Regions from separate parts of the Paenibacillus sp. sg306046 genome, predicted to be linked through region 1. Evidence: predicted binding sites of a transcription regulator. Region 1 holds the regulator's gene; each other region holds the start of a gene.
The links. Region 1 encodes Rex, which represses fermentation and respiration genes when NADH is low (regulators of the CRP and FNR family bind a similar motif). Its sites were predicted from a motif close to TTGTGAAATATTTCACAA; they were not measured.
Positions count from the first base shown of each region.

Region 1 (9,993 bases):
TGCTGCCTGCCTACAAGCATCTGGTGATTGATGAAGCGCATCATTTTGAGGAAGTGGCGAGCAAGCATCTCGGGATTGAGCTGCACTATCATACTTTGCTGAATACGCTGCAGCGGCTGTATAAGGACAGCAGGTCCGGGCAGCTGTCCGGACTGCGCTTCAAGCTGCAGAAAGCGGCCGAGGACCCCCGTGTGGCCAATTGGAGCGCAGAGATCGACCGTGCTGTGGAGCATCTGGTCCATCTGAAGGAGGACTGGGACCAGCTGAACGAGCTGCTGTTCCAGCTGCTGTTGTCGGCGCGCGGCGGGGAATCCACCCAGGCAGACGGCAATTCATCCGTGCTCCGCTTGAAAAAAGCAACATTACCCGGCGGTTGGGATAAGCTGGAGCTGTTGGAGGAAAATTTGCAGCTGCATGCGGCAGAAGCGCTCAAGCGGCTGGAGAAGCTGCTGGGCGATCTAAAGGAAGCCCAGGATGAATTTGAGGTGCAGAGTCAGGTTACTGATCTCGCAGGTACTGTGAAGGAGCTGCAACGGCATAAGGAAGATTTGCATATCTTTATGACGATGCCTGACGATAATTATGTGTATTGGCTGGAGGGCGGTCAATTTGGTAAAAGCCGTTCCCTGCAGCTTAACGCGGTGCCGATTGATGTCAGCGCGATGCTGCGCCAGCAGTTTTTCGAGCCGAAGGACAGCGTGATTTTGACCTCGGCTACGCTGTCGGTCGGGAAGTCGTTTGATTACACCTGCGAACAGCTGGGGCTGCGTGCTTCGGAGTCGGACAGCTCGTTGAAAACGATCCAGCTGCCTTCGCCGTTTAATTACCGGGAGCAGGCGCTTGTTGCCATACCGCGTGATTTTCCGACACTGCGCAGCGGACTTGGCGGTGAGAAGGAGTACGTGGAAGCATTGATTCCTTCGCTTGCCGAGGTCGCCCTGGAAACGAAGGGACGTATGCTCGTGCTGTTTACGTCGAATCGGATGCTTCGGGCGGTGCATGCCGGATTGAAGGACATGCTCGCTTCCTTTGGCGTCGAGGTGCTTGGTCAAGGCGTTGACAGCAGCAACCGCAGCAAGCTGACCCGGATGTTTCAGAGCAGTCCGGCCTGCGTATTGCTTGGCACAAGCAGCTTCTGGGAAGGGGTTGATATCCCGGGGGACGCCTTAACGGCGTTGGCGATTGTGAGGCTGCCCTTCCAGCCGCCGACGCACCCGGTTGTGGAAGCGAAAACCGAGAAGCTCAAGCAGAAAAATTTGAACTCGTTTATGAAGCTGTCCGTTCCGCAGGCGGTGATCCGGTTTAAGCAGGGGTTCGGCCGGCTTGTGCGTACGGCATCGGATAAAGGTATCGTCATTATTTACGATACCCGCGTCATCGACACGAACTATGGCAAGTACTTCCTGTATTCGCTGCCGGGTCCGAAGATCGAGCATATGAATGCGAGTCAATTGGTTCCGCGTATCAAGCAGTGGATGGAGGAGAAGCAAGCATGAAAACGATAAAAATTTCCGAGGCAGTTGTGCGGCGGCTGCCCATTTACTTACGTTTCCTGACGGAGCTGAGCAAAAAAAATATATCAACGGTATCCTCGCAGGATCTTGGTCAAAAGCTGGACCTGAATCCGGCGCAAATTCGCAAGGATCTTGCTTATTTCGGCGAATTCGGCAAGAAGGGCATCGGGTATGATGTTGATTATTTGATCGAGAAAATTCGCCAAATTCTCAAGCTCGATAAATTGATCCCTGTCGCCTTGGTTGGAGCTGGTAATCTTGGCCGCGCTTTGTGCAATTATAACGCTTATTTGAAAGATAATATGAAGATTGTTGCGGTATTTGACCTGCATGCCGGCAAAGTGGGCGAATCCATCAATCAGCTGAAGGTGAAGCCGATGGAGGAGCTCGTTTCCACTATTCGTGCGCTTAGCGTCAGAATCGGCATTATTACCGTACCGGCTGTCGAGGCGCAGCAGGTCGCCAATCAATTTGTGGAAGCCGGGGTTGAGGCGATCTTGAATTTCGCCCCGGTGATCATCAAGGTTCCAGCTGAAATTCGCGTTCACCATGCGGACTTCACGACTGAGCTGCAAAGCCTCGCTTATTATTTGGAATAATTGAAAAGGAGCCTTCATTCCACGTTTATAGTGGCTTGAAGGCTCCTTGCATAATGTGCGATTCATTGATTCATTCCCCCAGGCTTACTCGTTTGAGACAGTCCCAGACAAGGAGTATGAAGCGGCTTAGATAAACGCGAGCAGGATTTTGAACGTAATAAACGCCAGCACCATGCTGATCGGCACCGTAATAAACCAGGTCAGCACCATCTTCGTTACGGTGGCCCACTTGACATCGTGGAAGCGAAGCACCGAACCCGTACCGATAATCGACGATGAAATGACTTGCGTGGTCGACAGCGGCATCCCCATATGCGTGGACGTCTGAATGATGATCGACGAGTTCAAGTCGGAAGCGAAGCCGTTGATCGGTTCGATTTTGAGCAGCTTGCGGCTCATCGTCTTGATAATTTTCCAGCCGCCGATCGAAGTGCCAAGTCCCATCGCAGTCGCGGCCGACAGCTTGACCCACAGCGGTACATCCAGCGTCTGCTGAATGTCCAGGGTTACGAGTGCGAAGACGATAATGCCCATTGCCTTCTGAGCGTCATTGCCCCCGTGGGAAAATGAAAGCAAGCCGGCGGACACAATTTGAAACAGACGGAAGGTCCGGTTTAGCTTGGAACGTGATTGATTGCCGCTGGCAATGATCACCCGTTTGATGATCCACATGATCAAAAAGCCGGAAGCAAACGCAATGATCGGCGACAGGATCAGGATGAGAATAATATTCCAGAAGCCGGACCAGTTCAACGCGTCAACGCCTGCGCCCGCGATGACGGCGCCTGCGAGCGAGCCGATCAGCGTATGGGAGGAGGAAGAAGGAATGCCGTAATACCAGGTGAGCAGGTTCCAGAATATGGCTGATATAAGCGCTGCAATAACAATGTAAATGCCGTTTTCGATTTTGGCCGGATCTGCCACGCTGCCGCCGACGGTTTTGGCTACCTCGGAGGAGTAAATTGCGCCGACAAAGTTCAGGACGGCCGCATACAAAATGGCGAAGCGCGGAGACAGTGCTTTGGTCGAAATGGACGTGGCGATTGCATTCGCCGTATCGTGAAACCCGTTTATGAAGTCAAATATAAGCGCTAGAGCAACGACGATTATCAAGGTGGTTAACATGTTTTCCTCCTAAGTCATACCATGCGAATTCCGCAAGCTGATCGAACGGACAGCGGCTTACGAATATCGCAGCACAACGCTTTCCAGAATATTGGCTACGTCTTCACAGGCATCGGTCGTTTGCTCCAGACGCTCGTACAGCTCCTTCAGCTTGAAATCGTGATAAGGCTCCTTCGGATTTGTGAAAATTTCGCGAATGCCTTCCCGCATCAGCCGGTCTGCTTCGTTTTCCAGGCTGTTGATTTGCACGGTATGCTCAGTCAATTGCATATATTTTTTCTTGGACAGCAAAATCATCGCATCAAGAATATGCTGACAGCTCGCTACGAGCACAGCAGAAAATTCCTTCATATAACGATCCGTGAAGGTAATGTTTAAGTAATCAAATCTTGCAATGGAAGCTTCGATGCCGTCCAGCACGTCGTCTACTTTGGAGGCCAGCTCCATAATATCCTCGCGCTCGATCGGAGTAATAAACACTTTGTTCAAGCCCTTGAAGATCTGGTGTGTGAGTTGATCTCCGTTATGCTCCAGGTCGCGAAGCTGCGGATAAAAGGTCGCGGGCGGCTCGGAGCCCATCATCGCTGAACGGAAGGTTTGCGCCGCCAGAAGCATGTTTTCTGAAGCCTTAATGAGCAGCAGCAAAAAGTCAGTATCATTTTTTTTGGTAAAAAGCATGGCTTTCGCCTCCTATTGTTATCTTTAATTTACAAAATCTTAATAATACGAGTAGAATTATGTAGAAAAAAGGAGTAAATTCACACAAAATTAAAAATAACACACTCGAATGCCGGAATGCAATGATAGTTTCGGCAAACTTAGTTTATGTCATCCGGGCGCGTATTATGTAGCCTCCAGGTCCGGTCCGGACGGGAAGCTTGATTTCTAGACGGTGAAATTGTACATTGGAAACGGGACTTGTAGCATGGCTTCCGCGGACGTCTATATATAATGGAGAGGAATAGATAACGTGAAAAAAACGCTGATTGTAAACGGCACATTTATTACGCTGGACGAAGCTCGTCCATGCTTCCAGGGACATATGGTCATTGAGGGCGACCGCATTCTTCGCATTACAGAGGGCGCTCCACCCGAGGATGAGCAATTTGATGAAGTTGTAGAAGGAAGAGGCAAGCTGTTTTTGCCAGGCTTCGTTAATACACATGGCCATACGGCGATGTCGCTGCTGCGGGGTTACGGCGACGATATGGCGCTGCAGCTGTGGCTGCAGGAAAAAATGTGGCCGATGGAAGCAAAATTTACAGCTGCTGATGTAGCTGCAGGAACACGCTTGTCGATTCTGGAGATGGTGAAGGGCGGCACAACGACGTTTGTTGATATGTATGATCATATGAACGAGGTTGCGAAGGCGGTTGAGGAAAGCGGAATCCGGGCTGTTCTGACGCGCGGCGTCATCGGCTTGTGCTCGCGCGAGGAGCAGGATGCGAAGCTGGCGGAGGCTGTCCGGTTTGCCCGTGAGTGGAACGGACAAGCGGACGGACGGATTACGACGATGCTTTCGCCGCATGCCCCTTACACATGCCCGCCTGACTACATAGAGCGGATTGTGCAGGCGTCTGAGGAGCTTCAGCTGCCGATTCACATTCATATGTCGGAAACGGCTCGCGAGGTACAGGACAATGTCGATCAATACGGCCTGCGGCCTGTCGAGCATCTGGAGAAGCTGGGCGTCTTCGCCAGACCGACGCTGGTGGCGCATGGCGTTCATTTGACCGATGACGAGATTGCTCTTCTGAAAAAATACGATGTGCGGGTTTCCCATAACCCTGGCAGCAACCTGAAGCTGGCCAGCGGCGTTGCCCGGGTTCCTGAGCTGCTGAAGGCAGGCGTGCTTGTTTCGTTGGGTACGGACGGTCCGGCCAGCAACAACAATCTCGATATGCTGGAGGAAATCCGGCTGGCGGCGATGCTTCACAAGGGAGTCAGCGGCGATCCGGTTGCTGTCGCGGCCGCAGACGCGTTGCGTTTGGGCACGCTTGATGGCGCGCGTTCCATCTGGCTTGACGATGTCGGGGCGCTGCAGGCAGGCATGAAGGCCGATTTTATTGCGCTTGATATGGATCAGCCGCATTATTTCCCGCGCACGAACCTGATTTCGCATGTGGTTTACGCAGCTAACACCCGTGATGTTACCGACGTTTGCGTGAACGGCCAGTGGCTTGTCCGGTCTAACGTCTGCCTGACGCTCGATGAGGAGCGGATCAAGTTTGAGGCACAGCGTGCCTTCGAGCGGTTGACAGGCGTTTAAGACAGAGGAGGCGGTCTGCCGTGCGCAAAAGATGGAAATGGAGCCTGGCCGCCGCGGCAGCGCTGATCCTGATCGTTTTCGTGTTAAGCTGGATCTACCAGTCCGTGTCCCGGGAGGAATGGAAGCTGCAGCGGGCTGCCGTACAGACGGCTTATGAGAAGACCGCGCTTGTCAAGGCAAATGTTGTGGAACGCTTTATCGCCGACAAGGCGTACACGGTCATTACAGGCGAAAACAAGCTGGGCCAAGGTCTGTACGTCTGGGTCGGCCGCGATGGCGAGCTTCGAACCGAGATGGCCGCGAACGGGATTACTGGCGACGCAGCCGCCCGGAAAGTAAAAGACAGACTGCCCGGAGCGGACATTTTACGAATAACGCCTGGCTTGCAGGCCGATAAGCCGGTATGGGAAGTTTTTTATACGTATACGCCGGAAGGACAGAAGGAACAGCACTTTTATGATTATTATCAATTTACGGACGGCGCTCTCATCGACACATGGCGTTTGACCATTCAATAGCCGGCTCTCCGGAATCAGGCGTCCCGTTGCGTTTTCGCGCAGCGGGGCGTTTTTTGCTTGTCCAAAGGCGGATATCGACATGCTGCCACACATTACATTGTCATTTCGTATATCACATATGCTATACTTTCTATACAAGTTTATTGATATACTTTACAGGCAATTACAACTCTGATTTCTCAGGAAAGGGTGAATATATACAGATGAACATACGTCCTGTGCCCGTTTTGTTAAGTCTGGTCATTACGGCATCCTTGTTGTTTGGCGGCTACTTTGCCTATCAAAGCTACGCGATGGAAAGTCCGCTCCAGAAGGCTGTCTCCGGGATCGAAGGGGTAGAGCTTGTATCGACCAAGCTGTCTGCCGATGCGGCTGAAGTTCAGATCAAGCTGGAAGCCGACAAAAGCTTGCGCGAGGTTGTTCAGCTTGTGCAAAGCGAAGGCCGTCAAGTGATCGGCAGCCGCGAGCTGCAGCTAAAAGTTGTTAACGAGCCGTCGGCCAAGCTGGAGTCGTGGTGGTCGTCCGCCTTGTTTGAGGTGGCCCAGGCGATGGATACGAAGCAATATGCGCAAATTCCGGCAACGCTGCAAGCCCGGATGGAGGCTGATCAAGCTTCGGGCATCCGCGCGAGCTCCGAGATGGATGAGCGATTCGTATATATTACACTGACCGACGGTCAGGCAAGCAAGTTTCTGATGCTGCCACGAACGCCGGTGAAGGTGGGGGTGTGGCCGAATGAGTAAATATGGGAAAGAGATTTTACTTGGCGCTGTGCCGGTTGTAATCGCATTTCTGTATGTTGTCGGCATTAATATCATTCCGATTGTATTTATGACGGTTATTTTGGGCGCTTTCTTCTATATGAATCGGACCCGCAACGGGGCGGGGGTCAGCCAGGGCCGAAAGGCGCGGGCGAAGACGCCGACGTTTATGACCTTTGATGATATCGGAGGACAGGACCGGGCGAAGCGTGAGCTGCAGGAGGCGCTTGACTTTTTGATCCGGCATGAGGATATCAAGCGACTCGGCATTCGCCCGCTCAAGGGGATTTTGCTGACAGGTCCTCCGGGAACCGGTAAAACGCTGATGGCCAAAGCGGCCGCTCATTATACGAATTCGGTGTTTATGGCCGCGGCGGGCAGTGAGTTTGTCGAAATGTATGTCGGGGTCGGGGCAAGCCGTATCCGTGATTTGTTCAAAGAAGCAAAGGCGCGCGCCCTGAAGGAAAAAAAGGAGAGCGCCATTATTTTCATTGACGAAATTGATGTGATCGGGGGCAAACGCGACGGCGGACAGCACCGCGAATACGACCAGACGCTCAACCAGCTTCTGACCGAAATGGACGGTGTGCATGCCAGCGAAAGTCCGCGCGTGCTCATCGTTGCAGCCACGAACCGCAAGGAGATGCTTGACAGCGCGCTGTTGCGTCCGGGCCGGTTTGACCGGCATATTGACGTCGAGCTGCCGGACAAGAAGGGGCGGCTTCATATTTTGCGCCTGCATGCGAAAAACCGCCCGCTCGCCGAGACGGCGAACCTTGAAGCGATTGCGAAGGAAACGTTTCAGTTTTCCGGCGCTCAGCTGGAAAGCGTGCTGAATGAAGCGGCGATTTACGCGATGCGCGAGGAGTCCGGCACGATCAGCCAGCAGCATTTGTCGCTTGCGGTGGACAAGGTGATGCTTGGCGAGAAGACGGATCGCGAGGCGACCAAGGAAGAACGCGAGCGGGTCGCGCTGCATGAGCTTGGACATGCGATTGTTGCGGAACGCGTCCGTCCCGGCTCGGTGTCCCAGGTATCGCTTAGCCCGCGCGGCAAGGCGCTTGGCTTCGTTCGGCATAATCCGCAGGCTGATCAGTATCTGTACACCCGGAAGCAGATTGAAGAGCAGATGATGGTCGCTTTGGGCGGCTCGGTGGCCGAGGAAATGTTCTACGGCGGCCGCAGCACAGGATCGCGCAACGATTTTGAGCAGGCGCTGCAAATGGTGCGGACGATGATGGACTCCGGACTGACGCGGCTCGGCATCATTGACCGGAATATGGTGACCAAGCAGGAGCTGATGCGGGAAAACGCCGCGATTCTGGAAGAGGTGACAGAAGCAACACGCGGTTTGCTGGAGCGTCACCGGCTTGTATTCGAGCAGTCGCTGGAGCTGCTGATTACGGAGGAAGTGATGTCGGGCGAGCAGTTTCGCGAGCTGCTGGCGCGGCTCGAACAATCGCAAATTGCGTAAGCATACCGCTTGCGGACGGAAGGCAATCCTGAAGGATTGTCTTTTTTGTCGTGCTGTGGGCGGGCGGCAAAAATTATCGCAAAGGCTGCAACTTTTTGGCCGAAATAAAGTCTAATAGAGTGATAGAAATTGTCAAATTTTTAAGGTTTGAGGTGTGAGATGAGGTTCATATCGGCTTGGTTCACATGTTTCCTACTGTCGCTGTTGTTGATTCCGGTCGCCTTTGCCGAAACGTCGTCGATCCAGTTGTTCATGAATGGCAAGCAGTTAATTCCCGAGGTTGCCCCGATTAATGTGAAGGGCAACGTTATCGTGCCGATCCGGATTATTGCCGAATCGGTTGGCTCCAAGGTCAGCTGGGATGCCAAGCAGCGCAAGGTGAGCATTGCCAAGGGTTCCACCGGTATTGAATTGTTTATCGACAAAACGTCTGCCACCGTAAACGGGAAGGCATACAAGCTGGAAGCGGCGCCCATTATCAAAGAAGGCAATACGATGCTGCCGCTGCGCTTTGTGGCTGAACAATTGAATACCGATGTTGAGTGGGAAGGCGCGACTCAGTCCGTATTTATGCATCAGAAGCAGTCGGTTGACGAAAGCGCTCCGGATGACGGCAAGCAGCCGGAGCCGAATCAGCCGGCAGCCGGCAAGCCGGAAGAAGAACCCGGAAGCAAGCCGGGGACAGCGGCTGGCGGCCAATCTGGCAGCATGCCGGACAAGCCCTCAAACAACGGCAGCAAGCCTGGCGACACGCCGGACAAGCCTTCGGGCAACGGCAGCGGGTCTTCCGGCAAGCCGGACGCGACATCCCCGTCCACCGGCAAAGATCCGGGTGCGGCTCTTCCCGTCGGCGGCTCGACAGGCGGCACCGGGACGCCGGTGAAAGCCGGAGAAGCAGGCTTGCCCCCGACGGGCCAGCAGCCGCTTCCTGACTCGCTGTATGCGATTACGCTGGACAAAGAGTCGCTGCTCATTCAAACGTCGCGCAAGGATGCGGTGAAGCCCGCTATGTTCCGGCTCAGCAATCCGAACCGGATTGTCGTCGACATTCCTGGCGTCCAACTGGATACGGCGCTGGCGAACAGGATGAATGGTTCGACGGAAGGCGCACTGGAAATCGCCAATGACAAGATTGCGAAAATCAGGTACTCGCTATTTTCAAAAGAAGATTCTATCGTTAGAATAGTAGTAGACTTGGCGCAACCCGCCCAGTTTAACCTGGTTCCTGGTGAGAAGGCCGGTGAATTTTCACTGAAGCTCGCCCCTTCGCGAACAAATTATGTCGTATTTATTGATCCTGGACACGGTGATCAGGATACGGGAGCTGTGGCGAAGCAAACGGGACGCTACGAGAAGACGCTGGTGCTGGCGATCGGCAAGAAGGTAGCGGCGCTGCTGGAGAAGGAGAAAAAAATTCAGGTCGTGATGACCCGCTCCGACGATACGTTTCTGGAGCTGCCTGAACGGGTTTCGCTGGCCAATCAGGCTGACGCCGATCTGTTTGTTTCGATTCACGCCAATTCTACAACTGGAGAAACGGTGCGCGGCACCGAAACGTATTATTACACGGAGCAAAGCGCTGATTTCGCTAAAGTGATGCACACGTTTCTGCTCAAGGGAACCGGCTTTCCCGACCGCAAAGTAAAGAAAAGCGCGTTTCATGTTATTCGTAATACGACCATGCCTTCCGTATTGCTGGAAATCGGGTTTTTAAGCAACCGCGCGGAAGAGAG
Region 1 is NZ_JCAMRT010000006.1:221,497-231,489, forward strand. It holds gene dinG (ATP-dependent DNA helicase DinG) at 1-1,496, shown strand, start outside; gene AC6ROY_RS08755 (redox-sensing transcriptional repressor Rex) at 1,493-2,113, shown strand; gene AC6ROY_RS08760 (inorganic phosphate transporter) at 2,240-3,238, opposite strand; gene AC6ROY_RS08765 (DUF47 domain-containing protein) at 3,296-3,916, opposite strand; gene AC6ROY_RS08770 (amidohydrolase) at 4,209-5,507, shown strand; gene AC6ROY_RS08775 (cell wall elongation regulator TseB-like domain-containing protein) at 5,528-6,025, shown strand; gene AC6ROY_RS08780 (hypothetical protein) at 6,229-6,768, shown strand; gene AC6ROY_RS08785 (AAA family ATPase) at 6,761-8,260, shown strand; gene AC6ROY_RS08790 (N-acetylmuramoyl-L-alanine amidase family protein) at 8,420-9,993, shown strand, end outside.

Region 2 (9,993 bases), on a different contig from region 1:
GCCTCCAATGATGAAGCAGCTCCTGCCCGCGATACAAGCCGAGCACGATAGTTGTATTCCCAACATCGACGGCCAAAATCATGCCTGAACCGCGCCTCCCGGACTTTTTCGTGCATTCAGGTCCAGACTAATATCCAGCGCCTGCACCGAATAGGTCAACCGGCCAACGGAAATGACATCAACGCCTGTTTCCGCCATCGGGCGGACCGTATCCAGCGTAACCGTTCCCGACGCTTCGATCACAATATGAGGCGCAGCGCTTCGCAAACGCGCTACCGCCTGCCGCATCAGCTCCGGCTGCATATTGTCGAGCATGATAATATCAGGCGCAGCCGACAAAGCTTCTTCCAGCTGCTCGGAATTTTCCACTTCGATTTCAATCTTCATCGTATGCGGAATCGTTGCGCGCGCGCTGCGAATCGCCTCCGTAATGCCGCCGGCGCCCTTAATATGATTATCCTTGATCATGACCGCATCATACAAGCCAAAGCGATGATTATACCCGCCGCCCACACGAACGGCATATTTCTCCAGCATCCGGTGTCCCGGCGTCGTCTTGCGCGTGTCGACCAGCCGTGTCGGCAGCCCGTCCAGCCGCTCAACAAACTGGCGCGTCCGCGTAGCGATCCCCGACATCCGCTGCAGCAAATTCAACGCAAGCCGCTCGCCAAGCAAAATGCTGCGTGTGCTTCCATGAATCTCGGCCAGCACCGTACCTACCTGTACGGCCTGTCCTTCAACAGCCTTCGCCTCAAAGCGCAGCTGCGGATCAACGACGGCAAACACCGCCTCCGCTACGGCAATTCCGGCCACGATTCCGGTATCCTTGACATGAATAATACCGACGGATTGCGATACAGCGGGGATGGTCGTCATCGTGGTCATATCGCCCATGCCAATATCTTCTTCCAGCCAAGCCCGGATGCTGGTTTCCAGCGCCTGCCGGTTTAACTCAAACATCATCCATCCGCCCTTCCGTCGTCCCATTTTTGCGGCTGAACACCGTATGCTTGCGCCATACGAGATCATCGCGCTCCGGGAAGTCCTCCCGGTAATGCCCTCCGCGGCTTTCTTCGCGAATCAGCGCCGCTTCGGTCGTCAGCAGCCCGCAGATCAGCAGGTTGGCGAACTCATACTCTTCCCGTTTCGTTAAAGAGCTGTCGAAAATCGCCAGATGTCGCTTCAGCTCCTCATAGCCCTTAGTCAGCCCCTTGCCGGTGCGGACCAGCCCTGCGTAACGAAGCATCAGCTTCTGCAGCTTCAGCCGTTTCTCGACCACAGGTTGGATCGGATGCTCCTGGGACCGGCGCTGCTCCTGTACCGGAGGATTCAAGCCGATGTCCGGCAGCTCGGCAATTCGCTCCACGATCCGTCTGCCAAACACAATCGCCTCAGACAAGGAATTGCTGGCCAGCCTATTTGCTCCATGCACGCCGGTGGAGGAAACTTCGCCGCAGGCAAACAACCGCTTGATTGATGTTTCCCCGTGCAAGTCCGTCTCCACGCCGCCCATCATATAATGCGCAGCCGGCGCAACCGGAATCCAATCGGAGGACAGATCAAGCCCGTAATGCAGACATGTCTCGTAAATCGTCGGAAACCGTTGCTTCACCGTTTCTTCCGATTCATGCGTAAAATCAATATAAACAAAAATAGACTTCGTGTTCTCCATCTCGCTTACGATCGCGCGAGCCACGATATCACGCGGCGCCAGCTCCAGCTGCGGATGGTACCGCTCCATAAAACGCTCGCCGTTGATGTTCCGAAGAACCGCCCCTTCGCCACGCACAGCTTCCGAGATCAGGAAACGCGGCGCTCCCGGGTAACATAACGCAGTCGGGTGGAATTGAATAAATTCGACATCGCGGATATGAGCGCCCGCCCGGTAAGCAATAGCTATGCCGTCACCCGTCGCAATATCCGGATTGGTCGTATAACGAAACAGCTGCCCGGCGCCTCCGGTGCATAGCAGCGTTGCTTTCGCCTTCACGAATACTTTTGTTCCATTCGGCTTCTGAACAAGCGCGCCGAAGCATTCACCCTTATAGGTGATCAAGTCGATGACGAAGTGGTCATCCCAAATCTCAATGTTCGGGTCCTGTTTCGTACGCTCTGACAGCGCACGTACGATTTCAGCGCCAGTCGCATCTCCCTGGGCATGCAAAATACGGCGTTGGCTATGCGCTCCTTCCTTGGTCAGCGCATAGCGTCCGTCCTCCATGTCAAACTCCGTGCCCATCCGGATCAAATCCTTGACGCCAGCCGGGCCTTCATGGACAAGCACATCCACAGCGGTCGATGAACATAAGCCCGCTCCGGCGATTAACGTATCCTGCCGATGATAGGCGGGCGAATCCTCGTCAGATATGACAGCGGCGATGCCCCCCTGGGCGTAGCGGGTGTTGCTGTCGAGCAGCGACTTCTTCGTCACCATAAGCACCTTGTGCTGCTCGGCGCTGCGGAGCGCTGTAAACAAACCGGCGATTCCTGCGCCGATCACGATCACATCCGTATGTACGGTAGGCAACTGCTCCAGATCAAAATTAACCAGATAACGCGGAATCACGTGGACTCTCACCTTCCCATCAAGAGAAGTAGCGCATGCTACTTGACCTGCAGCATGCGCTCCAAGGATAAACGGGCTTGATCAGCCACGTTTTGCGGGACATAAATTTGCGGACTGTTCGTTTCTAAACATTTGACGACTTTTTTCAGGTTATTTACCTTCATATTCGGACAAACCAAATATTTCGTTGCGAAGTGGAAGGTCTTATGCGGGCTGTCCAAACGTAATTGGTAACCGGTTCCATCTTCCGTCCCAACAATAAACTCCTGGCAGTCGGATTCCTTGCAATATTTGATAATGGCGGTCGTGCTGCCGACGAAATCTCCAAGCTTTACAACTTCAGGGCGGCATTCCGGATGCACCACAAACTGGGCATTCGGATATTGCGCCTTCATCTCTTCTACATCTTTGACGGTCAGCATATCATGAGTGTTGCAATAACCTTCCCAAATAATCATCTTTTTGTCTGTAAATTTGGAAACGTAGTCGCCGAGGTTTTTATCCGGTACCCAGATCACTTCCTCTGCATCCACAGATTCGATGACCTTAATCGCATTCGCCGACGTACAGCAAATGTCGGTTTCGGACTTCACCTCGGCCGAGGTGTTAATATAAGCAACCACCTTTGCATGCGGATGCTGCTTTTTCAATGCCCGTAACCCGTCGACATTCACCATGTCAGCCATTGGACAGCCTGCGCGCTCATCCGGGATCAGGACTGTTTTGTTCGGAGCTAATATTTTAGCACTCTCTCCCATGAAGTGGACACCGCAAAAGACGATGACCTCCGCATCAGTCGAAGCGGCTTTCTGAGCCAGCAAGAAGGAATCGCCGCGAAAATCGGCAACCTCCTGAATTTCGTCCCGTTGATAGTAATGAGCAAGAATAATAGCATTACGTTCCTTCTTCAGTTGTGCGATACGTTCCTTTAATTCGCGCTGTTGTTCAGCCTTACGCTCCAGTGCCAGAGCTTCCATCATGCACCTTCCTTTACCATACGTAGATAAGACCCCTAAGTCAGATGGTGAAAATGTTCACAAAGATATTAAAGATTTACACCTAATTTACACGTGCGGCCCCTGCTGTGTCAACATTTAAATGCCTGAAAATCGGGACGAAAGCTGGCATTTCGCAAGCCCTTATGGGCTGCGGCGGCGACATAAGCTTAGTTTCTCGCGAATAAGCTGCTTTTAGTCCGGAACCATCAGGAAAACTCGAAAAACCGACGCCAGAAGGCGCCGGTTTCATCATGTGCATTAAGCTTTTGGTTCGTCGTCCGGATCTTTTTTGTCGAAGTCCAGCTTATTGGCCTCCGCATCAGCTTCCTGACTTTGAATGTTTACCTTAACTTCATCGCCAGCCGTCGAAGCGTCTGATTCAGGAAGCGCGCCCAGCTTGCCGCTTTCGATCAATTCCTTGATCTGTTCCTTCTCCAGTGTTTCCTTGTCGATGAGCGTCTCGGCAATCAGGCGAACCTGATCGCTGTATTTTGTTAAAATTTCCTTCGCCCGCTCATAGCATGCGCGGATGATCGTTTGCATTTCCTGGTCGATCTCGTAAGCGATCGAATCGCTGTAGTTTTGCTCATGTCCGATATCGCGACCCAGGAAAACTTGACCTTGCGAAGTCCCAAATTGCATCGGACCAAGCTTCTCGCTCATCCCGAACTCCGTGATCATGCGGCGCACGATACTTGTTGCCCGTTGGAAGTCGCTGTAAGCGCCTGTTCCGATTTCGCCGATAAACAGCTCCTCGGCTACGCGGCCTGCAAGCAAGCCGGTAACTTTATCAAGCAGCTCGTTTTTCGTCTGCATCATCTTGTCTTCGCCTTCTTTAGGCAGCATCATCACATATCCGCCAGCGCGGCCGCGCGGGATGATGGTCACCTTATGCACGACATCTGCATGCTCGGCATGAATGCCGACAACGGTATGGCCGGCTTCGTGGAACGCCACCATCCGCTTCTCGCGTTCGCTAATCACGCGATTTTTCTTCTGTGTACCTACAATAACCCGGTCAAATGCTTCGTCGATTTCTTCCATCGAAATATCTTTGCGGTTGCGGCGAGCCGCAATCAGCGCAGATTCATTCAACAGATTTTCGAGATCAGCGCCGGAGAAGCCTGTCGTATAACGGGCGAGCTGGTCCAGCTTGACATCCTTGGCCAACGGCTTGTTGCGCGCATGCACTTTAAGCACCGCTTCGCGGCCTTTAACATCCGGACGGTCAACCGTAATTTGACGGTCAAAGCGGCCTGGACGAAGCAAAGCAGGGTCCAAAATATCGGCGCGGTTTGTCGCCGCCACGATAATGATTCCTTCGTTGGCTCCAAAGCCATCCATCTCGACGAGCAATTGGTTAAGCGTCTGTTCTCTTTCGTCATGACCGCCGCCGAGACCGGCGCCGCGCTGACGGCCCACCGCATCAATCTCATCTATAAATATGATACACGGAGCGTTTTTCTTTGCATTTTCGAACAAGTCACGCACACGGGATGCACCGACCCCGACGAACATTTCCACGAAATCAGAGCCGCTGATGCTGAAAAACGGAACGCCGGCCTCTCCTGCAACCGCTCTGGCGAGCAGCGTTTTACCGGTTCCCGGAGGACCGACAAGCAATACGCCTTTCGGAATCCGCGCGCCGACAACCGAGAACTTGCGCTGATCCTTGAGGAATTCGACAACCTCTACCAGCTCTTGCTTCTCTTCATCCGCACCCGCTACATCCTCGAAGGTCACTCGTTTTTTCTCTTCATTATAGAGCCTAGCGCGGCTCTTGCCGAAGTTCATTACCTTCCCACCGCCGCCCTGGGCGTTATTCATCAGGAAGAAAAACAAGATGAAGATGATGACAAACGGGATAATGGATGTGAAAAAGCTGATCCAAATGTTATCCCCTTCCATCTTCTCAATGACAATCTTAGTGGCGGGAATGTCGCTTTGTTCAATTAGCCGGAAGACATTGGTATCTCCCTGTTCATACGGCGCACGGGCTTCGAAATTTTTCTTCTCCGGCGTATCCGCGTTTTTGAGCGTCCCCCTGACCAAATACGTTTGGGCATCATACTTGACGATGATCGAATCTACATTCTTGTTTTGCAACTGCACCCGGAGTTCGCCATAACTGATGACTGACTTCTGATCGTTCTGGGTGCTTATGAAATGAACAATTCCGACGGTGACTAGAAAGATCAGCAGATAAAAGCCTGTGTTACGTATAATGCGATTCATCCCCTACCTCCTCTCAACAAACGGCAACTTTGTATATTGTACCACAGCAAGTCTCGGCTTCTCAAGAAATGCTACGTGGAGTAAATCTCGGGTTTCAAGACGCCGACATACGGCAAATTGCGGTACTTCTCCGCGTAATCCAAACCGTACCCGACAACAAAAGCATCAGGGATCTCGAACCCTTTGTAATCGGCATCCAGATCGGCGGTTCTGCGCGCCGGCTTGTCGAACAGAGCGGCTACCGTAACGGATAACGCGTTGCGTCGCTCCAGTACGTCAATCAGATAGCTCAACGTCAGACCGCTGTCGATGATGTCCTCCACGATTAAAATGTGGCGGCCTTCCACCGGAATATCGAGGTCCTTCATAATTTTGACGACACCGGACGACTTGGTGGCATTCCCGTAGCTGGATACCGCCATGAAATCAAGCTCCAAAGGTATCGTAATATGCTTAACCAGATCCGACATGAAAATAAACGCGCCTTTCAGCACACAGATGACTAGCGGATTCCGGCCTTCAAAATCACGGCTGATGCTTGCTGCCATTTCCTGTACCTTGTCTTGAATTTGCTGCTCACTGTACAAAATTTCCTGAACGTCGTTTTGCAAGAGTAGTCCTCCTACTGTAAAGTAAAATCGGCTTGCAGCTCGATAACCAGCCTGCGCTTGCTTTCCTCCCGGACCGGCGCCAAAGAGGATCGCCGTACACCCGGCAGCCACACAATCCGCCCCGCTCCGTCGGCAAGCAGCGGGATTCGCTCCCGAATCCGGACAGGAACCTTCGCGTCAATGAACATATCCTTTACTTTTTTCGAGCCGTTTAATCCGTAGGGAGATATGCGGTCTCCGGGAAGGCGGCTGCGGATAAGCAAAGGCCATGACATGTCCATCGCATCAAACTCGGCCCTCCAGACATCCCCCCCTGGGGAAGACAAGTCCGCTTCCGGTGCAAGCGTGCGAAACGTCAGCCGGACTCCGGTCTCGGCGATCTCAAGCTCCGCCTGTCCTTCCGGCACCCGATACGCGTAGGGGGCAGGTGGTAACACCATAGTATGAAGCATTACCCGATCATATTCCCTGCTAAGCATAAGGTCGGAATCCAGCGGCAGCCGGAGATTGGCCCCGTGCGGGCGAAGCGCAGCCATACGGATTTGTTCGATTCTCTGAAAATCAGCGCTTTCCGTATCTAGAGCAAGATAACTTAATATTAGTTTAATCAATCGCCTTTGTAAAGCGACGTGAAGCGCGGCAAACCATCCCGCAGACCAGGTGAAACCGCCGTCCCGAGCAGCCACATGACCGGCAAACAGCTCACGGGTTTGCAAAGCCAGCAGATCATCCTCCGTCCCAGCCACTTCGGCCAGCCTGTTCAACGATTCCGGCAGACGCTCCTGGTAGCGCGCCAAGTAAGGCAGCACATCCAATCTAACCTGATTGCGGAAGTACGCGGCCTCCAGATTGCTGCTGTCGGTGCAGTAAGCCAGCGAGCACTCCCGGCAGTACGCAATCAGCTCCGACTTATATATACGCAGCAACGGACGGACAAGTTCCATTTCGTGCTCCATGCGCCGGAGCGGGATACCCGCCAGCCCTGAAGGGCCTGCTCCGCGCAGCACCCGCATCAGGACGGTTTCAGCCTGATCGTCGGCATGATGCGCCAGCGCGATCCGATTCGCGCCCGCCTCACGCGCCACCTCATGCAGAAAGCCGTAGCGCCTGTGTCGGGCTGCCGCTTGCGAGTTGCCGCCGTGTGCCGCCAAATAACCGGGCATATCGAGCCGGATCATCCGGAACGCCACCCCCAGCTCCTCTGCCAGACGGCGTACAAACTCCGCCTCCTGCGCCGACTCCTCTCCCCGGTAGCCATGATCGACATGGGCAGCGGTCAGCTTCCAGCCCCAGGCGCCGGACAAGACGAAAAGGAGATGCAGCAGCGCTACGGAATCGGGTCCGCCCGATACCGCAACCACCACTCCGTCCCCTTCTGCCAGCAGCGACTGCTCCCGGATAAACCGCTCCACCTTCGCTCGTAAAGCCCAATCCGCTTCCATAGCCGCCCCCTTCTCCCCGGTCTACTTAAATGAATAATAAAGCGCCGCCGCAAACAGCACGATGGAAGCCGCGAAGCAGACCGTAATCCAGGCGCCGCTTGTTTTCGGCTTCCGGACAGGCAGGCCGGCTTGCAGGCTGCGCGCCCGCCAGTCGGCCAGCGCCTGCTTCGAAGAGGCATATCGGCCTGTAAGCGCCTTCCGCAGCACAGGCTCCACGGCAGCCAGCCGCCGGTTTGCTTTCAGCAAATCCAGCAGCACCTCCGGGCTGCGGTTTTGCGGCAGCATCCCCGCTGCATCGACGAAGCGCCGATCCCGTTCCGTTACACTGAGCAGCAGCGCCGCGAAGGAGAACAAATCGTAGCCGTCATTGGCCGTTCGCGCCCCCGCTCGCCAGTAGCCGCGGTCGAACACTTCCGTGAACTGCTTGACGCTGCGCCCTGCAGCCGTCACGCCGCCGAAGTCGATCAGCTCCACTTCCCCGTAAGCGGTCACCAGCATATTTTCCGGCTTCAGGTCGCAGAAGACGTAGCCGCTGGCATGCAGCTCAGCCAGCTTGCGAAGCAGGTTCAGCCCGATGACATAGGTCCAGTCAAAGCCATTGTCCCGCAAGTAATCGTCCAGCGGCTTTCCCTTAATATATCGCATCACGCTGAACGGATACTCCGCGCCGTTCCACTGCACATCGTCGGCTTCGATCCAGGTGTGCCGAAACGAGGTCGAGGAACGGGACAACGCCTTCAGCGCGTTCACTTCGGACTGAAGATCCAAGGCGTCAAAGCCCAGCTTGAGCGCATAATGCTTCTTGCCTTGCCTGACCAGATACACCTTGCCGTTCTCTCCCTCGCCGAGCGGCCGCTCCACCTGATACGAACGTTTATTCCATTTTCCCGTGATGACCGTTCCCGGAGGAAACGAGAGGTCAAACGATATAGTCACTCCAGATCCCTTCCTCGCGCCTGCCCGCAGCCCCGGCTTGGCCGATGGCGGCAGTCGGCTTGTCATATCCATAGGTATCGGCATTTTCAGCGACAAACTGAACGACTTTCATCAAGGCAGGGCCTGTCGGCGTCGTTCCCCTCATGTTTAATTTATAAAACAACCGGTTCACATTTGCAAGATTCGTCGTCCAGTCGAGATCCATCGCAACCTCCTGATCGCCGCTTACGTTTCCCGGGAAATGAAACACCGCCACCTGGCTGACCCCTGTCCGTGCCTGCAGGCTGAGCTGCAAATCGTGGATCGCTTCCTTCACCGCCTGCAGCTTGGGCTTCATGCTGGCGCTCGCGTCGATCAGCAGCGCTACCTTCAGCTCCGCCCGTTCGGACCAGTCGTCGATCACCCGCACGACCTCAGAGCGCTCGGCCGGCGGCAGCGCCTCCACCCGGTCATGGCCGAGAATCGTCCGCAGCTCATGCCCGACCGCCTGTCGGACCGTCCGCGCTACCGTCTGGCGCGTCATCATCTGGACCGTCTGCGACAGCTGCACGGGCCTGACAATCCGGCTGACACCACCGCCAGCCTCCGCGATTTCCCGAATTTCCTCCGCCCCCAGCAAACCAAGCTCCCCGTCATCGGTAATGCCGATCACATGCACGACGATCCCTTCCGCCTGCGCACGCGCGGCCGCTACAACCGGACTGAGGCCTACATTCGAGCAGCCGTCCGTGACTACAATAATTTGCTTCACGCTGGTTCCTCCTATCTTCTTAGTAGCTATCTTCTTAGTAGCTATTTTTTCCAGTTAAGAGGATTCTAAACGCGCCCGCAGCAATCTGCTCCGGTTATGCCACGCTCACAGCAACGTCCACAGCACAGTCCACAGCACCATCGTCGCTGCTTGCGAATACGGCTGTTTGCGGCTTGCCGAAGGAAGCGCAGAGGCTCGCAGCCGGGGGCGAACGGCAAATAAGCGGTATCCATCGCGGACACCGCTTTGCCTTGAGGGTGACGGGTCGGGTGCTGGCATCAGCTCACCGTGCGCGGCCGCTCGATCCGCTCCATTCCCGGCATACGGAAGGTCGCCCACTCGGGCTGGAACTTGTCAATACGGGCTACGACAACCGTCATATCATCGTAAATGTCGCCATGATGGTAGCGGACAACGCGCTCCAGCAGCACATCGGCGAAATCCTGCGGCTGCT
Region 2 is NZ_JCAMRT010000028.1:12,505-22,497, forward strand. It holds gene AC6ROY_RS22035 (type III pantothenate kinase) at 1-82, opposite strand, end outside; gene nadC (carboxylating nicotinate-nucleotide diphosphorylase) at 79-963, opposite strand; gene nadB (L-aspartate oxidase) at 953-2,566, opposite strand; gene nadA (quinolinate synthase NadA) at 2,605-3,543, opposite strand; gene ftsH (ATP-dependent zinc metalloprotease FtsH) at 3,823-5,799, opposite strand; gene hpt (hypoxanthine phosphoribosyltransferase) at 5,871-6,410, opposite strand; gene tilS (tRNA lysidine(34) synthetase TilS) at 6,422-7,852, opposite strand; gene AC6ROY_RS22070 (serine/threonine protein kinase) at 7,874-8,788, opposite strand; gene AC6ROY_RS22075 (vWA domain-containing protein) at 8,772-9,539, opposite strand; gene spoIIE (stage II sporulation protein E) at 9,818-9,993, opposite strand, start outside.
Region 2: the regulator Rex is predicted to act here: its motif matches at 3,589-3,606, upstream of nadA (quinolinate synthase NadA).

Region 3 (9,993 bases), on a different contig from region 1:
CGATATTGCCAAGCGTCACCGGAATCATATTGTGAAACCAGCCGGCGAGATTGATCGTCTCGGGATGCGGCAGCGCCAGCGCCAGGCCAAGCACGGTCATGTTGGCGATGCTGTGCTCATAGCCGGAGGCAATGAAGCCGTACAACATCCACCAGATGAGCAGCAGGCGGGCCGGCTCGCTTTTGGCGCGCATCGACGTCCAGATGGCCAGACATACGAACCAGTTACATAAAATACCGCGGAAAAACAAGTAGCTGACCGGCAACGACATTTTTTTCGCCGCCGTCGTCATCAGCAGATGCTCCGGCGCAATGCCAGCGAACACACCCGAGCCGACAACAAGCCCGACCAGTACCATCGCGCCAAGCAAATTGCCGATATAACACCAGAACCAGTTGCGCAGCGTATCCTTCCAGGTCGTTGCGCCGGACATCGTGCTGATCGTATAATACATGTTATTTCCTGTAAACAGCTCCGAGCCCGCGAAAATAACAAGCGTCAGCGCGACCCCGAAGGACATCCCCATCACCATGGAGGTGAGCGGGGATTTAAGTGCAAACAACGGAGCGCCGACGGAAAAAATCAGCACAATGCCAAGCCCTACATACGCGCCAGCCAATCCGGCTGAGAGCACATAACGAAGCAAGCTTTGCTCCAGCCATTCCTTTTTCTTCATAGCGGATTGAATCATTGCTTCCACCGATTCCGTATACACGGCCATCATCCCGCTTTCTGTGAGCTCTATGACACGATTCGTTCAGCGACGCCTGAATTCCAGGTCGCCGCTTGAACGCCTTCCGCTTTAAGCCTTTACGCCTTACCTTTACGCCTGTGCGCCGGTCAGCCCCAGCTGCACCTGACCGTCCGCGCCGACCCGGACCGGGAACGTCCGCACTTCCCCCTTGTCCGGCGCCTGCACCTGTCCGTCCGCAAGCCCGATCTTCAAATCGCGCAGCGGGCAATATACGTAGGCGCCGCTGACCATGCCTTCCGTCAACGGACCGCCCTTGCGGTGCGGCGTGCGGTTTTCCAGCGCGTAGAGCCTGCCCTCCGTCGTATGGAATACAGCGATGTCCAGCCCGCCGATGCGCACCTCCCGCCCGAGCCTGAGCGGAAATTCCTCCATTCGTCCCACTGTTACATAATGAACAGGCTCCATTGCCGCTTCTCCGCTTGCTGAACTTGCTAGACCTGCTGCTGCACCTGCTGGTACACTTGTTGCTGCACTTGCCGCGCTTGCTGCATACAGCGCATTTGATGGATTTGCTGCGTTCGTCATTTGGGGTTCCTCCTTCGATTTTGCCGAGTAGGGCCGGGTACAGCAGCCTGCCGCTGCCTGGACCGCCTTCTAGGCTTTCAAAATCGGTTCATACAGCGCCGTCCGCAGCTCCGGATCATGCACAGCCGCCTGCCACGGATCTTCGACGGCCGCTAATGCCAGCTCGATCCGTTCATTTAACGCCCGGCGCTGCTCCGTGTCCTCCAGCACCGCCTGACGAATGGCGTCAAGCCCGGTCCGTTCCACCCAATCCGATGTCCGCTCCGCATAATTCGCCTGCTCCCGGTACAGCTGGATAAACGCTCCGCAAATGTCGCGCAGCTCCTCATCCGTCCGGACCTTGACGAGCAGGTCAGCCGCCCGCAGCTTGATGCCGCCGTTGCCGCCGACATAGATTTCCCACCCGCCGTCATTGCCAACGATGCCCAGATCCTTTGTGCCGGATTCGGCGCAGTTGCGCGGACAACCGTTAACCGCCATTTTGAACTTGGCCGGCATCCAGAGCCGTTCGTATTTACGCTCCAGCTCGATGCCCATGCCCATCGAATCCTGCGTGCCGAACCTGCAGAAGGTAGAGCCGACGCATGTTTTGACCGTACGCAACGCTTTGGCGTAGCCATAGCCGGACGGCATATCGAGATCCGCCCAGATCGCCGGAAGGTCCTCCTTGCGTACGCCGATGAGCGCAAGCCGCTGGCCGCCGGTCATTTTCACGGCCTGCACGTTGTATTTGTCCGCAGCATCCGCAATTTTCCGCAGCTGCTCCGCCGCCGTCAAGCCGCCATACATCCGCGGAATAACGCTGTAGGTGCCGTCCCTTTGAATGTTCGCATGCAGCCGTTCATTGACAAACCGTGAATCCCGCTCGTCTTCGTAAGCTGCCGCATAAACCATGCCGAGGTAATAGTTGACGGCAGGCCGGCACTTGGAGCATCCCTCCGGCTGCTCCCAGCCGAGTACATGCATGACCTCCTGCACATGGGACAGCCCTTTGTCGCGAATCGCCGCCACGATCTCATCCCGATTCAGGCGAGTGCAGCCGCAAATGCCCTGTTTAGCCGCCGCCGCTGCCGGATCGTAGGCCGTCCCGAGCGTCGCCTGGAGCAACTGCTCGACAAGCGGCTTGCAGCCGCCGCACGAGCGGGTAGCGCCTGTGCAAGCCTTGATTTCATCGACAGTCGTCAGCCCCTTCGTTCGGATTACATCGACAATCGCGCCCTTGGTGACGCCATTGCAGCCGCACACAATTTCCTCGTCGGTCATCGCTTCGACAGCGGAAGACTTGCCTGCTCCCTTCCCGCAGCAGCCGCCCGCATCCGGCCCTCCGAACAGCTCGCCGTAGATCGCGTCACTCATCGGCTCCCTGCTTTTCACCCATCGGGTCAGCTGCGGCGCATCGTTCACGTCACCGTACAAAATCGCGCCGACCAGCCGCCCTTCCTCCAGCAGCACCTTCTTGTACGTCCCGTTCCATTCATTGTGCAGCTTGAGCACCCGATGCTCCGGCCCTTCCTGAAACTGCCCGGTGGAAAAGACGTCAACGCCGGATATTTTCAGCTTCGTGCTGACGGTCGAGCCTTCATACGGCAGCGTCTCTACCCCGGCCAGCACACGGGCCAACGTCTGCCCCTGCTCGAACAACGGGGCGACCAGCCCGTAGCACACGCCGCGATGCTCACAGCATTCGCCGACCGCATACACGTCGGGCGCGCTGGTCCGCATGTAATCATCGACAAGAATGCCCCGGTTTACACGCAGGTCGCTTGCTTTGGCCAGCCCCACATTCGGCTTAATGCCCGCCGCCATCACAACCAGCCCGGCCGGGAGCAGACTGCCGTCAGCCAGCTCAAGCGCACTTACACGGCCATCCGTGCCACGCAGCGCGACCGTCTGGCTGCTGAGCCGGAACCGGATGCCCTGGCGCTCCAGCTCCTCCTTGAGCATCGCCGCTGCCGTCTCGTCAAGCTGCCGTTCCATCAGCCGGTCAACCAGATGGACAACTGTCACGTCCATGCCGAGCTTTGTCAGCCCTTTGGCCGCCTCCAATCCAAGCAGCCCGCCGCCGATGACTGCAGCATGCTTGTTTGTCGCCGACGCCGCAATCATCGCTTCACAGTCCGCAATATCGCGGAAGCCGACAACTCCGGTCAGCTCCGCGCCCGGAATCGGCAGCACAAACGGCTTGGACCCCGTCGCCAAAATCAACGTGTCATAGCCTTCACATTCACCATCCGCTGTAAATACCCGCTTGGCTTCCGTGTCGATGTACGCGATCGACCGGCCGGTATGCAGCACTATGTCGTGCTCCTCATACCAGGCGCGCTCATTCAAAATAATTTCCTCAATGGACTTGCTGCCCTCCAGCACGTAAGAAAGCTGAATCCGGTTATAGTTCGGATATGGCTCCTCGCCATACACGGTGATGTCATAATAGCGGCTCAGCTTCAGCAGCTGCTCCAACGCATTCACGCCGGCCATCCCGTTGCCGACCAAAATCAGCTTGTTTCTGCCTGTCGTGTCGCCCATATCGATCCCTCCAGTAACGATTTCGTACTCTCATCATACCCGTTTAACCGCCAATAGTATGTGAAAGATGTCACATTCGCAAAGTTATCGAGCTCTCCATGCAACTGCCCGCGAAGAACTTCCGTTAAATCTGCGCCCACATATCGCGGAAATCGAACGAATACCCTATTATAGAGATGAAGGAGGCTTTTATGACGATCCAATCCAAACCATTTATCACCTATGCCGCCACTGCGCTGCTCGCTCTTACACTTACTTTACCGTCGATGTCCACAGCCGTCGCCGCTACCGGCTTCAAGGATACCTCCCGCCACTGGGGGGCGGCCGCCATCGCCTGGGCTGTCGAGCAAAAGCTCGTGGACGGCTACGAGGACGGCACCTTCCGGCCGGACCGCAACGTATCGGAGCCGGAGTTTCTGGCTATGCTGCTGCGTGCTTATCCTCGCGGCGTTGCTGCCGCCGTTCCGGGCGCGCCCTGGTACCAGCGCTATTACGATACGGCGGAGGCAAACCATTGGACCGTGCTCGATTCGCCGGATGCCGCCTCGTATCATCGCGGTGCTGTGGCGCAGCTGATAGCATCCACGCAGCAAGGTACGCTTAGCTTGCACGATGCCGTCGCTTACTTGCTGGAGTCCGGCTTATCCCAGGGCAAGACGGCGGCCACGGTCGAGGGCTACCAGGCTGCGGACGGGCTGTCGCGAGCTGAAGCTGTGCAGTTTCTGATGAATATGAAAACGAAGGTGGCGCAGCTGCAAGCCGCTCCGCTCACGCCCGCCGTGAAACCGGCCAGCTCGAACTCGGGCCAGGATGAAGCTGCGCAAAACGCAGCCGTCTCGGTTCGCGGCGTCTCACTCGGCCAATCTGCGGGTCAGGTTACCGCCAAGCTGGGCCAGCCGGACCGTCAGGATGCGTCGGAGTACGGCTTTACGTGGTACATTTACAACAGCAACTATGCCAGCTACGCGCAAATCGGGATTGCCGGAGACCGCGTCGTGGCCCTTTATTCCCCGTCAGATAACTGGCATACGGACCGGGCCATTCAGGACGGCGTCGCCCGAAGTACAGTCGAGCGCCAATACGGGCAGCCGCTTGCATACATCCAGAAGGGCAACACCCGGTACATGATCGGCGACCAGCAGGACGAATACAGCACGTATGAGATCGACGGAGCTTATGTGACTTTTTTCTACGATCAGCACCGGGACAACGTGGTCACAGGCGTGCAGGTGATCGGCGGAGCGACGGAGCAGGCGATGGCGTCCCTGTACCCGCAGGAAAATGAAGCGCTCCGGCAAGCCTATGAGCTGGAATCGTTCGACCTCGCCAACGCCGCCCGGGTCAAGCTTGGACTTGCCCCGCTGGCCTGGGCCCAGGACGCCTCGGCCACAGCTCGCGAGCATAGCGCGGATATGGCGTCGCTCCGTTATTTCGACCATACGGGCAAGGACGGACGCAGCCCGTTCGACCGGATGGAGCAGGACGGCATCGCCTTCCGCGCCGCTTCGGAAAATATCGCAGCCGGACAGTCGAGCGCCATCTTCGCCCATCACGGCTGGATGAACTCGGCCGGCCACCGGGCCAACCTGCTTGGGGAGACAAGCCGTCTCGGCGTTGGCGTCGCCTTCGGCGGCAAGCTGCACGTGTATTACACGCAAAACTTTTATACCCCTTTCTGATCCTTCCCGCCAGATGACGAAAAAAACCTGAACCCCGCTTTAGCTTCGCGGAGGTTCAGGTTTTTTTGCGGCTTTTGCGTTTTTTTGCGGCTTGTTGCGGCCATCATGGAGCTGTGCAGCTACTTGTCGATAAATTCAAACAGGAAGGACTGTCCGTTGCGGTAAAAACGCGGATCATAGATGCCAAGCTGCTTGTCATCATTGATAATGACGACAAACGGCGACCATTCCGTCAACGTTTTGGCAGCCGGGTTCGCCGCAAACAGCTGCTCCAGATCGGTGCCCTCCTGCGACTGCAGCGTAGCGACCGGCTGGAGCCCTGTCCAGATCGTCCCCTTGGTCAGCTCAACCTGCGCGCCCGACTTGCCGATCACGGTAAACACGCCCGGCACGAAGTCGGCGGACAGCGCCACCTGCTCGTACTGGCCGGATACCTGCTTGTACATCGCGTAGCCCTGCGCCGACTGGACCGCTACATGCAGCGCAAGCAGCAGCCAGACGATCTGGTACACGCGATGCGCCGACCAGCCGGCGCCGTTGCGTTTCCTCCTGCTGCGGGCCCAGAGCCAGCCTCCCAGCATAATGACCCAGAACGTCAGATCGACAATCGGAATTGTGCCGAACGTGACGCGGATCGTCGAGAAGGGCTCCAGATAGCCGGTGCCCCATGCATTAAATAAATCACTTGTATCGTGAATAAACACAGCCAATGTGCCGATTCCGAAAAACAGCCATCCCTTCGCTCCCCAAATCCAGCGGGCCAACAGCGCCAGCAGCGCCGACCACACCGGGACAAGAAAGAGGGAATGCGTCAGCCCCCGATGCCACATCTGGTAACGGCCCGCCGTGTCCCACCAGGACGAGATCACATCAATATCGGGAATCTGCGAGCCCGCCACTGTCGTGAACAGCAGCGCCTGCTTTTCTCTACGGCTCAGCGCCGACTTCGGAACAGCTCCATACAGAGTAAGTCCAAATAACGTATGCGTAATCGTATCCAAAGTGCCTAAGCCTCCCGGTTTCTACACCGTCACCGCCAGGCGATCCTCCACGGTGCGGACCACAATTGTAAAGGTGATTTCCGTTCCCGCCCCCGGCTCCGACCGGACCTGGATCGTGCCGTCCATCATTTCGACCAGACGCTTACAGATCGCAAGTCCGAGGCCGGAACCGCCATGCTTGCGCGCCGAAGCCGCATGCTGATGAAACGGCTGAAACAAATAGGGCATGTACGACTCCGGGATGCCGGTACCGGTATCCTTGACCGTACACAACAGCTGCAGCCGGTCTTCCTCCTGCTTCAGCTGACGAATCCGGATGTCCACTCCGCCCTGCTCGGTGAACTTGACCGCATTGCCGATCAGATTGATTAAAATTTGCCGAATGCGCCCCTCGTCCCCGACCAGCAGCTCGGGCAGCGCCGGATCAAGCTTCCAATGAATCGTCAAGCTGCGCTGCCGGATTTCCGGGATAAAGAGCTGCAGCATATCCTCCATCGTCCGCTGCAGACTGAACGGGTCCTGGTGCAGCTGAACCTTGTCGTGCTCCAGCTTGGAGAAATCCAGCACCTCGTTGATCACGCGCAGCAAAGCACGGCCGCTTTTCACCATAATGTGTACATATTCCTGCTGCTCTTCGGTCAGCTGCGTCTCCTGCAGCAATTCGCTCATCCCGAGCACCCCGTTCAGCGGCGTGCGGATTTCATGGCTCATAATCGCCAGAAACTCGCTTTTCATCCGGGCGGCCTGCTCAGCCTCCTGCTTCGCCTCCAGCAGCTGCTTCTCCGCGCGCTTCCGCTCGGTGACGTCCTTGGATATCGTATAAACATCGACGATTTTGCCGGCAGCGACCATCGGAACAATCGTCGTGCTCAGCATAATTTCATGCCCGCGTCTATGGCGCATAGCAAATTCGACGGTTTGCGGCGAGCCCTGCAGCGCCTTGGCAAAGCAGCCTCGTATTTTATAGCTGTCCCGGCGGCTGACGAACTGGGAAAACGGCCGTCCCGCATAGCTGCCTGCCTCATAACCGGTTATGCGCTCTGCCGCCGGATTGGTCCGCAGCAGCCGTCCATGAACATCGAACAGGCATACCATATCCGGATTATGCTCGAAAATGGAATCGTAACGCTGCTTGTTCCACGCCGCCAGACTTTGCGCGAACCTCCGGTCCAAAAATTGGCTGAGCGCAATCAGCAGCAAGCCGAGCAGCGCCGCCGCCCCGATCCAGCGAACCAGTCGCAAATCGTCGGTTTGAGCCGTCAGCTCCGGCTGGTACAACTCGGCTGCAATGGAGAAATGCGCCGCCAGCATGCCCGTATAATGCATCCCGGCCACGGCTGCGCCAAGCGCAACCGCCCCCTTGATCCGCTGAAACACCGTCACCGGACGTCCGGAGCGGCGATGACGCGCTGACATCACAAGCACCATAAAAGACAACCCGCACGCGATCAGCACCGACAGCGCAACGAGATACGGGTTATAGGACAGCTGGGCCGCCGTCCGCATGCCGCCCATGCCGACATAATGCATGCCTGCGATCGCCGCGCCGATCAGAGCGCCGCCGCCTGCGAATTTGCCTACGGACAACGAGTCGCTGGCAACAACCGCCATCGCCGCCCAGGACGCTCCCATCGGCAGCAGCAGCGACAGGGCGAGAAATAACGGATCGTAGCTTACCGGAATCGGCATCCGAAACGCCAGCATTCCGATAAAATGGGTGGACCATATGCCTGTGCCCATCGTCACGGCCCCCAGCAGCATCCAGGCGGCCCTGGCTTTGCCCTGAAAGGACCAGACACGCTCGGTCAGCCCCAAGGAAGCATAGGCGGCAACGACGGCAACAAGCAAGGACAAAGCAACTAACGGGAAGCTGTACGTTCCATGCAGGTGTTCCATTCGTTCACCTCGGTTTCACTTGATGAAAACGCCGCCAAACGGCAGCGCTTCCCTGAGCACACGGCGAAGCAACGTATCCTGACGCAAGCCTGCTTCGAATTGGCGGTCTCGCGGGGTCGGCTGCAGCAGCACCTTGCCTCGGCCCCGCAGCTCCCAGTGGTAATTCATCTGCTGGCTCGCCAATGGATTGCCGTATACGGCCAGGCGCATCTCGGCCTGCTCCGGGAATGCGACCAGACAGCCCGCATCCACATACACCGGACGGTCCGGCGCAAGCGTCAGCTCGCACAGCGGCCCTGCGGAAACAAGCCCCAGCAGCCCGCCCCCGGCAAACTTCATGCGCACCCAGTCCTGCGTAATAAGCGCCTGCTTGATGCGCTGAAAGCGGCTTTCCAGCTGCAGCTGTCCGTCATAGAGCAGGACGTGCCGGATGTCAAACAACAGATCGCTATGTACCGGCAGCTCTACTGCCTTGAATTGAAAGCCCGCCGGAACGCCGAGCACAAACGTAGCCGGACCGCTCAGCCGCGACTCGATCCAGCGCTTTTTCCGGTACATGCCTGATAAATTCAGCAGCCGGTCCTCGCGTCCGTGGGCAGGGCCCTCAAACGCAATAATTCGCGAGGGATGCAGCACATGGGCGGCTTCCCCGGCATCGAGCCGAATCGTCGCCGCTTGTCCGTCCGCAGCCGAGCCTTCGAGCCGCGCGTTCATTCCGGCCCCCGCGTCACGCCGCTGCGCGCCCGCCGCCACAGCACGAACCGGAACAGCCGGGTCAAGGCGAAATAAAGCAGCGCCAGCGCTCCCGCGGTCAACGCCGTCCACGCAATTTGCCGGTTCCGCACCGCCTGCGCCTGACGCGCCTCCTCCAGCTGTACAAGCGTACGCTGCAGCTGATCGTTGCGGCCCCGCAGCTCTTCATTCTCGCGAAGCAGCTTGTCCTGCGTCTCCTGAAACCGTTTCGCGGCTTCCTCCGACCGGGCCATCGTGTCAGCCATCTGCTCACGTGTCTGCTCCAGCTGCTGCACCGTGTCCCGGTATTGCTCCTGCAGTTGTCCGAGCTGTTCCGGCATGCCGTATATATCTTTAATCCGGTCGATCACGCCTGCGTTCGCACCGGCTCCGGGCAGGGCCAGCAGCAGCGCCAGACTAAGCGAGCCGATCCGAATGCCCGCACCCGCCTTCAGCCGGGCCGAATGCCATCTGTTTCCCCATGCGCGCATGCCAGTCCCTCCCCCGAGGACGAACAGCAGCCAGCCGGACGTCCTTATGTTGTGTTCTCTTTATTGTACAGGCTATCCCGCCAAATTGAAACTCCAGCGCCGGACAGAACCGGAGAGAAGACCGCCGCAAACTGGCTGCGAAAGCGGAAAAACTGCGATTCCCGCTGCCGCTGGCAGCCAAGAAACCGCAGTTCCTGAATTCGGTATCACCCTATCAAATGCCGGTCGCCTTATACAGTCCCGGCTGCAGCATGTCAGGAAGCACTCAAGCCAGTTCTCATCCGGCGCTCAGAGCAGATGCAGACGGTATACATAATCGAAAGCCGAGCCAACCCAGCGCATCCAGCCAATGAAGGCCATCCAGAGGGGGATACTTAACATCACTCCAA
Region 3 is NZ_JCAMRT010000041.1:4,133-14,125, reverse strand. It holds partial or broken gene AC6ROY_RS24430 (formate/nitrite transporter family protein) at 1-715, opposite strand, end outside; gene nirD (nitrite reductase small subunit NirD) at 824-1,279, opposite strand; gene nirB (nitrite reductase large subunit NirB) at 1,349-3,805, opposite strand; gene AC6ROY_RS24415 (CAP-associated domain-containing protein) at 3,997-5,484, shown strand; gene AC6ROY_RS24410 (metal-dependent hydrolase) at 5,604-6,485, opposite strand; gene AC6ROY_RS24405 (MHYT domain-containing protein) at 6,507-8,381, opposite strand; gene AC6ROY_RS24400 (AIM24 family protein) at 8,397-9,095, opposite strand; gene AC6ROY_RS24395 (hypothetical protein) at 9,092-9,604, opposite strand; gene AC6ROY_RS24390 (hypothetical protein) at 9,893-9,993, opposite strand, start outside.
Region 3: the regulator Rex is predicted to act here: its motif matches at 3,864-3,881, upstream of nirB (nitrite reductase large subunit NirB).